One region of the Streptomyces sp. NPDC007945 genome, then DNA from elsewhere that is predicted to be linked to it. Evidence: riboswitches for the same ligand, from Rfam matches in the RefSeq annotation. Region 1 holds a riboswitch; the other holds the start of a gene.
What was found. Region 1 has a riboswitch for S-adenosylmethionine ahead of ACFZCF_RS01610 (aminotransferase class V-fold PLP-dependent enzyme). Riboswitches for the same ligand answer to the same signal wherever they lie in the genome.
Positions count from the first base shown of each region.

Region 2: linked by a shared signal. The riboswitch ahead of thrC (threonine synthase) and the one ahead of ACFZCF_RS01610 (aminotransferase class V-fold PLP-dependent enzyme) in region 1 are both predicted to bind S-adenosylmethionine.

Region 1 is NZ_JBIBJV010000001.1:349,365-353,773, forward strand. It holds gene ACFZCF_RS01605 (Lrp/AsnC family transcriptional regulator) at 1-178, shown strand, start outside; gene ACFZCF_RS01610 (aminotransferase class V-fold PLP-dependent enzyme) at 359-1,786, opposite strand; SAM riboswitch class IV at 1,997-2,113, opposite strand; gene trpD (anthranilate phosphoribosyltransferase) at 2,200-3,264, opposite strand; gene ACFZCF_RS01620 (cytochrome bc complex cytochrome b subunit) at 3,395-4,409, opposite strand, start outside.
Region 2 is NZ_JBIBJV010000012.1:64,508-68,916, reverse strand. It holds gene ACFZCF_RS29005 (MoaD/ThiS family protein) at 167-445, opposite strand; gene thrC (threonine synthase) at 478-1,821, opposite strand; SAM riboswitch class I at 1,806-1,948, opposite strand; gene ACFZCF_RS28995 (glucosyl-3-phosphoglycerate synthase) at 2,070-3,038, shown strand; gene ACFZCF_RS28990 (hypothetical protein) at 3,114-4,409, shown strand, end outside.

The sequences.
Region 1 (4,409 bases):
CGGTACGTACGACCTCATCGCGATGGTCCGGGTGCCGCGCCACGACGACCTGGCCGAGGTCATCCCCGGCCGGATCAGCAAGATCCCGGGCGTCGAGGGCACCGACACCCACGTGGCCTTCCGCACGTACTCGCAGCACGATCTGGAGGCGGCCTTCGCCATCGGCCTGGAGTCCTGAGCCGGGGCCGAAGGCGGACCACCGCCGGCGTCGCCCCGGCGACGCCGGCGTCGTCGCGGCCCCTCCTCCCGTGCCCGCACGTGTCTTCGAAGAGTGATCACGCACCGCGAGTCGACCGGCGTCGGACGGCCCGCGGACGGGCCCGACGCGGGAGCCGGCGCGTGGCCCGAACCGGTCGGGTCAGCCGCGGTCGGGGACGCAGCGACCGTCCTCCGTGCGGTACTTCCACTGGGCGCCATCGCTGACGAGCTCCTTCACGGCGCCGAGGAAACGCTCGACGTGCTCGTCCGGCGTACCGGCACCGAAGCTGACGCGGATGGCGTTCAGGGAACGCTCCCCCGGGGCGGCCGCCTCGGGAGCGCCGCACTCGCCCGGGTCCTGGGGGTCCGAGCCGAGGAGGGTGCGGACCAGCGGGTGGGCGCAGAACAGGCCGTCGCGGACGCCGATGCCGTACTCCGCGGAGAGGGCAGCGGCGAAGTGGGAGCTGTTCCAGCCCTCGACGACGAAGGAGATGACTCCGACGCGCGGGGCGTCGTCGCCGAAGAGGGAGAGGACGCGGACCTCGGGGACCTCGGCGAGGCCGGCGCGGACGGTGTCGATGAGGTGCCGCTCGCGGGCGACGAGGGCGTCGAAGCCGGCCTCGGTGAGCGCCTTGCAGGCGGAGGCGATGGAGTAGACGCCGATGACGTTCGGGGAGCCGGCCTCGTGGCGGGCGGCGGTGGTGTGCCACTCGACGTCCACGCCCCCGGCCCCCTCCCCGCCGACGCGTCGCGTGACCGTGCGGGAGGCGCCGCCGCCGGCCAGGTAGGGCTCGGCGGCCTGGAGCCAGTCGGCGCGGCCCGCGAGGACACCGGAGCCGAAGGGCGCGTACAGCTTGTGTCCGGAGAAGGCGACCCAGTCGACGTCCAGATCCTTCACCGACACCGGGTGGTGGGGGGCGAGCTGGGCGGCGTCCAGGACGATCCGGGCGCCGTGCGCGTGGGCGGCGGCGGCGAGTTCGCGCACCGGCCACAGCTCGCCGGTCACGTTGGAGGCGCCGGTGACGCAGACCAGGGCGGGGCCGTGGGGGTCGCGGTCGGCGAGGGCCCGCTCCAGGGTCTCGACGGCCTGCGCCGGGGTGCGCGGGGCGTCGAGGTACGTCACCCGGGCGTCGCGCCAGGGCAGCAGGGAGGCGTGGTGCTCGGTCTCGAAGACGAAGACCCGGCAGTCGGCGGGGACCACCTGGGCGAGCAGGTTGAGCGAGTCGGTGGTGGACCGGGTGAAGACGACCTGGTCGCCGTCGCGGCAGTCGAGGAACGCGGCGACGGTGGCGCGGCTCTGCTCGAAGAGGTCGGTGGAGAGCTGGGAGAGGTAGCCGGCGCCCCGGTGCACGCTGCCGTAGTACGGCGCGTAGGCGGCGACGTCGTCCCAGACGCGCTGGAGGGCGGGGGCGCTGGCCGCGTAGTCGAGGGCCGCGTAGGTGACCTCGCCGCCGGTGACGAGCGGGACGGTGACGTCCCGGCCGAGCACGGGCAGCGGCCCGGTGCAGCAGGCCTCGGCGGTCTCGCCGGTCTCGGCGGCGGTGTCGGCGGCGGCGATATCGGCGGAGGCGTGCGGGCGTGCGGACATGGCGGTATCTCCCGGCGTTCAGGCGAGTGGCGTGAAGGACCCGCAGGGCGACGCCGACCGGCGTACCGCGTACGGGTGTTGGCCTCGACGCGCGACACCGAAGGAGACGGGGGCCGCACGGAGGTGGGAAGAAGGGGCCGGAGGCCCTAGCGCATTCGCTTGCTCACGAAACCGCTCCCTCGAGGACCAGGACCCCAGGGATGGCGCAGGGGTCCGCGCTTGCCGAGGACCTTGCTGTCCACGGCCTGGTCTTCACCCGGGGCACCCCGCCACGGACGGAGGGTTGCCGGACAGCCAGCCGGGGCTTGAGGGCTGTCACTCATGACCTGTCGCCGAACGTATGCCACCGCTCGCGGTCCGCGCAACCCCGTCCGCATTCCGGAACGGGGGTCGCGCGGACCGCGGCGGGCGACTCAGGCGTTGCTGACGGCGATCCAGCGGTCCAGGGCCGCGCGGGCGGAACCGGAGTCGATCGACTCGGCGGCCCGCGCCATCCCGGCCCTCAGCTGCTCCGCGAGGGTGCCCTCGCCCGGCTCCAGGGCCGTGAGCGCCGCCGCCGCGTTGAGCAGCACGGCGTCCCGTACGGGACCGGTCTCGCCGGCCAGGAGGCGGCGGGCCACGTCGGCGTTGAAGGAGGCGTCGGCGCCGCGCAGCGCCTCCAGCGGCGCGTAGTCGACGCCGACGTCCTTCGGGTCGAAGACCTCCTCGCGGACGGCGCCGTCCCGGACCACCCACACCCGGGAGGTGCCGGTGATGGTCAGTTCGTCCAGGCCGTCGTCGCCGCGGAAGACCAGGGCCGAGTTGCCGCGCTCGGCGAGGACGCCGGCGACGATCGGCGCCATCCGAGGGTCGGCGACGCCGACGGCCTGGGCGCGCACCCGGGCCGGGTTGGTGAGCGGGCCGAGCACGTTGAAGGTGGTGCGGATGCCGAGCTGGCCGCGGGCGGCGGCGACGTGCCGCAGCGAGGGGTGGAACCTCACCGCGAAGCACATGGTGATGCCGGCCTCCTCGGCGACCTCGGCCACCCGCGCGGGGGTGAGGTCGAGGTTGATGCCGAGCTTCTCCAAGACGTCGGAGGAGCCGGAGGCGGAGGAGGCGGCGCGGTTGCCGTGCTTGACGACCTTGGTGCCGGTGCCGGCGACGACGATCGAGGCCATCGTGGAGATGTTGACGGTCTTGGCGCCGTCGCCGCCGGTGCCGACGATGTCGACGGCCGGTCCCGGCACCTCGATGGTGTTGGCGTGCGCGTACATCGTCCGGACGAGCCCGCTGATCTCCTCGACGGTCTCGCCCTTGGCCCGGAGCGCCACCATGAAGCCGGCGATCTGGGCGTCGGTCGCCTCGCCGCTCATGATGAGGTCCATCGCCCAGGCGGTGTCGTCGGCGGAGAGGTCCTTCCCCTCCAGGAGGCCGTTCAGGAGGACGGGCCAGGAGCGGCCCGCCGTGGTAGGTCCTCCAGCGGGGGTCACAGCGCTCATGGCAGCTCCTGGTGATCGTGCGTCGGATGCGGGGTCCAGCCTATCGAGCCCCGGGTACGGCAAAGAGCCCCGTCCATCGAATGGACGGGGCTCTCGCCGTGGCGACCTGTGTCAGGAGGTCGGGAGGGTCTCAGTGGTGGCCGTGGCCGCTCTGGATCTCCTTGTACTCCTCCAGGGTGGGCTTGGCGACCTGGTTGTCGTCGCCGTAGTAGCCCCTGTTGAGCTTGACCCGGAGCTTCTCCATCGCGCCGATCTTCCGCTGGACGCCGTTCTCGTCGACGGCCGGCGGCAGCGCGGCGGGCTCGTACTGCTCGTGCGCGGTGAGCTTGTACAGCTCGCCCTGGCTGAGCGGCTCGTGGACCTCGACGAACTCACCGTGCGGCAGGCGCTTGATGATGCCGGACTCGCGGCCGTGCAGCACCTTGTCCTTGTCCCGGCGCTGGAGGCCGAGGCAGATCCGCTTGGTGACGACGAACGCGATGACCGGGCCGAGGAAGAAGAAGATCCGCACGAACCAGGTGATCGAGTTGATCGACAGGTGGAAGTGGGTCGCCCAGAGGTCGTTTCCACCACCGACGAGCATGACCATGTACGCGGTGATCCAGGCGACACCGAAGGCGGTGCGCGTCGGAGCGTTGCGCGGGCGCTGCGCGATGTGGTGCTCGCGCTTGTCGCCCGTGATCCACGACTCGATGAACGGGTAGACCGCGATGGCGGCGAGGACCAGCGGGAAGATCGCCAGCGGGATCATCACGCCGAGGACCAGCGTGTGGCCCCACAGGTTGATCTCCCAGCCCGGCATGACACGGATCAGACCCTCGGCGAAGCCCATGTACCAGTCGGGCTGGGCGCCGGTGGACACCTGGTCCGGGCGGTACGGGCCGAGCGCCCAGATCGGGTTGATCGAGGCGATCGCCGCGATCACCGCGATGACGCCGAAGACCAGGAAGAAGAAGCCTCCGGCCTTCGCCATGTACACGGGGAGCAGCGGCATGCCGACGACGTTCTTGTTCGTCCGGCCGGGGCCCTCGAAGTGCGTGTGCTTGTGGACGAACACCAGGATCAGGTGCGCGACCACCAGGCCCAGCATGATGCCGGGGAGCAGCAGCACGTGCGCCGAGTAGAACCGCGCGACGAAGTCGCCG
Region 2 (4,409 bases), on a different contig from region 1:
TCTTGGCCCGTTCTCGTCAGGTCCGGGCCCGCTCTCATATGCGGCTGGCATGAGCGGCGGAGGGGGCTTCCCCAACTCTATCGCGCTCAACCATGCAGAATTGCCCCCTCCGCTTTCTGTCGCGGAGGGGGCAATTCTGGAGCGGAGGGCTACCAACGGGTAAGCGTCAGCAGCCGCCGGCGACGGCCGGGATGATCGAGACGCCCGCGCCGTCCGGCGTGGCGGTCTCCAGGCCCTGCTCGAAGCGGACGTCGTCGTCGTTCACGTAGACGTTCACGAAGCGGCGCAGCTTGCCCTGGTCGTCCAGGACGCGGGCGGCGATGCCGGTGTGGTTCTTCTCCAGGTCGGCGATGACCTCGGCGAGGGTGGCGCCCTCGGCGGGGACCTCGGCCTGGCCGCCGGTGTAGGTGCGGAGGATGGTGGGGATGCGGACGTTCACGGCCATGTCGATGCTCTCCGTACGGGTGTCGGCGGGTGTCAGTGGGCCAGGCCCGCGTCGCGGAACGCGTCCAGGCTCGGGCGAATGGTGGCGGTCGCCTGAGAACTGTCGGCAACGGCGTCCAGGGTCTTGAGCCCGTCACCGGTGTTGAGGACGACGGTGGTGAGGTTCGGGTCGATGACGCCGGCCTCGACGAGCTTGCGGGTCACGCCGACGGTCACGCCGCCCGCCGTCTCGGCGAAGATGCCCTCGGTCCGGGCGAGCAGCTTGATCGCGTCCACGACCTGCTCGTCGTTCACGTCCTCCACCGCGCCGCCGGTGCGGCGGGCGATGTCGAGGACGTACGGGCCGTCGGCCGGGTTGCCGATCGCCAGGGACTTGGCGATGGTGTTCGGCTTCTGGGGGCGCACGACGTCGTGGCCGGCCTTGAAGGCCGTGGACACCGGGGAGCAGCCCTCCGCCTGGGCGCCGAAAATCTTGTACGGCTTGTCCGCGACGAGGCCCAGCTTGATGAGCTCCTGGAGCCCCTTGTCGATCTTGGTGAGCTGGGAGCCGGAGGCGATGGGGATGACCAGCTGGTCGGGGATGACCCAGCCGAGCTGCTCGCAGATCTCGTACGCGAGCGTCTTGGAGCCCTCGCCGTAGTACGGGCGGAGGTTGACGTTCACGAAGCCCCAGCCCTCGCCGAGCGGGTCGCCGATGAGCTCCGAGCAGAAGCGGTTGACGTCGTCGTAGTTGCCCTCGATGGCGACCAGGTCGCCGCCGTAGACACCGGCCATGACGACCTTGCCCTGCTCCAGGTCGTGCGGGATGAAGACGCAGGAGCGGAAGCCGGCGCGGGCGGCGGCGGCGCCGACGGCGCCGGCGAGGTTGCCGGTGGAGGAGCAGGAGAGGGTGGTGAAGCCGAAGGCGCGGGCGGCTTCGATGGCCTGGGCGACGACCCGGTCCTTGAAGGAGTGGGTCGGGTTGCCGGAGTCGTCCTTGACGAAGAGCTTGCCGGGGGCGACGCCGAGCTCGCGGGCGAGGTTGTCGGCCTTGACGAGCGGGGTCCAGCCGGGGTTCAGGTTCGGCTTGTCGGCGACGTCGGCGGGGACGGGCAGCAGGGGGGCGTAGCGCCAGATGTTCGCGGGGCCGGCCTCGATGCGCTTCCGCAGCTCCTCCGGGTCGCCGACGGGCAGTTCGTAGGCGACTTCGAGGGGACCGAAGCAGAGCTCGCAGGCGAAGATCGGGCCGAGGGCGAAGACCTCGCCGCATTCGCGACAGGAAAGCCCGGACGCGGGACCGAGATCGACGGTGGCGCCGGAGGCGTCGGCGGCGGGGGCAGCGGGTGCGGAGGTCTGTACAGCCATGGAGGCGAGGCCCTTTCTCCTCATCTTCCTCATGACGCATTTCGCCATGAGACGGATTTGGCACCTTCCCTAGTCGGGGGCCTCGCTGGCGCAAGACAAACCGACTGGAGGGTTGCCGGGGCTTCAACGGGCCGTATCCCTCTGCCCCTCTGGATGAGCGGTATTCGATTGTGAGACGCGGGCGGCACCCCGAGATGCATCGGGCATCCGCGTTGTTCAAGACTGTAACCGAAGGCTTCGAAGGTGGAGACGGTCGTCCGATCCGCGAGATGGAGATCACGTTGCTGGAAGAAGTGGAGCGCTGGCTGACCCGGCGGTCCTGGTCCGTGTCCGACCGACCCCTGGAGCGGCTGCTCGCCGCGAAGCGGGGGACGACGGTCAGCGTGGTGCTGCCCGCGCTGAACGAGGAGGCGACGGTCGGCGACATCGTCGGCGTGATCCGGCGCGAGCTGATGACCGAGGCGGTGCCGCTCGTCGACGAGCTGGTGGTGATCGACTCGGGCTCCACCGACCGCACCGCCGAGGTCGCGGCGGCGGCCGGCGCGCGCGTCGTCGCCCGCGACGACGTCCTCCCCCGCATCCCGACGCTCCCGGGCAAGGGCGAGGTGCTGTGGCGCTCGCTCATGGCGACGGGCGGGGACGTGGTCTGCTTCGTGGACGCGGACCTGAGGGACTTCTCGGCGGACTTCGTCACGGGGATCGTGGGCCCGCTCCTCACCGACCCGGACGTCGAGTTCGTGAAGGCGATGTACGACCGCCCCTTCGACACGGGGTCCGACGGGCCCGGCTCGGGTGAGATCCCAGGTCAGGGCGGTCGCGTGACGGAGCTGGTGGCGCGCCCCCTGCTCAATCTGCACTGGCCGCGGCTGGCCGGCTTCGTGCAGCCGCTGGGCGGCGAGTACGCGGCCCGGCGCTCGCTGCTCGAACGGCTCCCCTTCCCCGTCGGTTACGGGGTGGAGCTGGGCCTGCTCGTCGACGCGCTGCACACGGTGGGCCTGGACGCCCTCGCGCAGGTGGACGTCGGGGTCCGCAAGCACCGGCACCAGGACGGGCAGGCACTGGGCCGGATGGCGGCGGCGATCTACCGCACGGCGCAGCTGCGGCTCTCCCGGGGCCATCTCGTACGGCCCTGGATCACCCAGTTCGAGCGGGGCGAGGACGGCTTCGTCCCGCACACGTACGCGGTGGACACGGAGGAGCGCCCGCCGATGGCCGAGATCACGGAGTACGCGCAGCGCCGCGTGGCGTAGGGGCGCCGGGGGCGTACGGGCGCAGCGCGTGGCGTAACGTCCGTGAATCATGGGATGTGCCTACATTTCCCTTTTATGCGCTTCGGATCATCACACTCGCTCCTCCGGGTGCTCGCGGTGGGTCTGCTCGCCGCGGGCCCGCTCTGGCCGGCGGCGGCGGCCCCGCCGGCCGCCGCCGATGTCGTCGAACCCTTCGGGGAGCGGTACCAGGCGTCCCTCTACGGGGACTTCACCACCGTCGGCAACACCGTCACGGGCTGCCCGGCGGCCCCCGCCGACCTGGCGGCCCGCTGCGCGGCCGCCACCGCGGGCGAGGGCACGGACACGAACGACACCTTCGTGACGCGCCGCCTCGACACCGCCCGCACCGGCGGCGCGTACGGCTCCAGCACCGGCCGGGTCCGGCTTCCCGAGGGCGCCGAGGTGGCGTACGCCCGCCTCTCCTGGGGCGGCAACGACGGCACGTACCGGGCGACCGGCGGCGCGGAGCTGGAGCGCTGCGCCCCCTCGGGCGCCGACGTGGCGCCGTCCCCCGGCGACCCGGCCACGACGGCCCCGCTGCTCGCGGTCGGCGCGCGGGCGGCGGCTCCCGTCTCGATCGACAGCATGGTCGTCGACCCCGCCGACGCCCACGGCCCGCACTACTACACGGGCGAATCCGACGTGACCGCCGCCTTCGCGGGCGTCACGGGGGCGGACGCGCCGCTCGCGGTCGGCGTGAGCGGCGTCTGGGCGCCGAACGGCAAGGGCTGCGTCGCCGGTTGGTCCCTCACCGTGGTCCACCGCTTCCCGGGCCCCGACCCGGCGAAGGCACCGGAACGGCGCTCCGTCCACCTCCTCGGCGGGCACGTGGTCCAGCGCCCGGGCTCCCCGGCGACGACGGTCACGGTGGACGGCTTCCGCCGCGCCCCGGGGAAGGCGCGGGCGAGCGTGACGGCGTACGAGGGCGACCGGAGCACCCCGGGCGACCGGTTCCTCGTCGGCGGGAAGGAGGTCACCGGGGCCTCCGCCGGCACCACGGACGACTTCTTCGCCGGGGAGGGCGACGGCGCGGTCTCCCCCGACCTGGTCGACAACCTGTCGATCGACGCGAAGGAGGTCGACGTCCCCGACGGCGCGATCCCGGTCGGAGCGACCTCCGCCGACCTGTCCTTCGCCACCGACGGCGACACCTACGTGCCCGCCGCCCTCGCCTTCTCGGTGCCCGTGGCGGACCTGGAGGTCACCCGGACGGCGACCCCGGAGCTCAAGAAACCGGCCCCGGCCCCGACCCCGACGACACCGCAGCCGTCGCAACCGACGACACCGTCGGAACCGTCGGAATCGGCGACACGGACGCCCCAGACGGCCCAGACGGCCCGGACGGCAGCA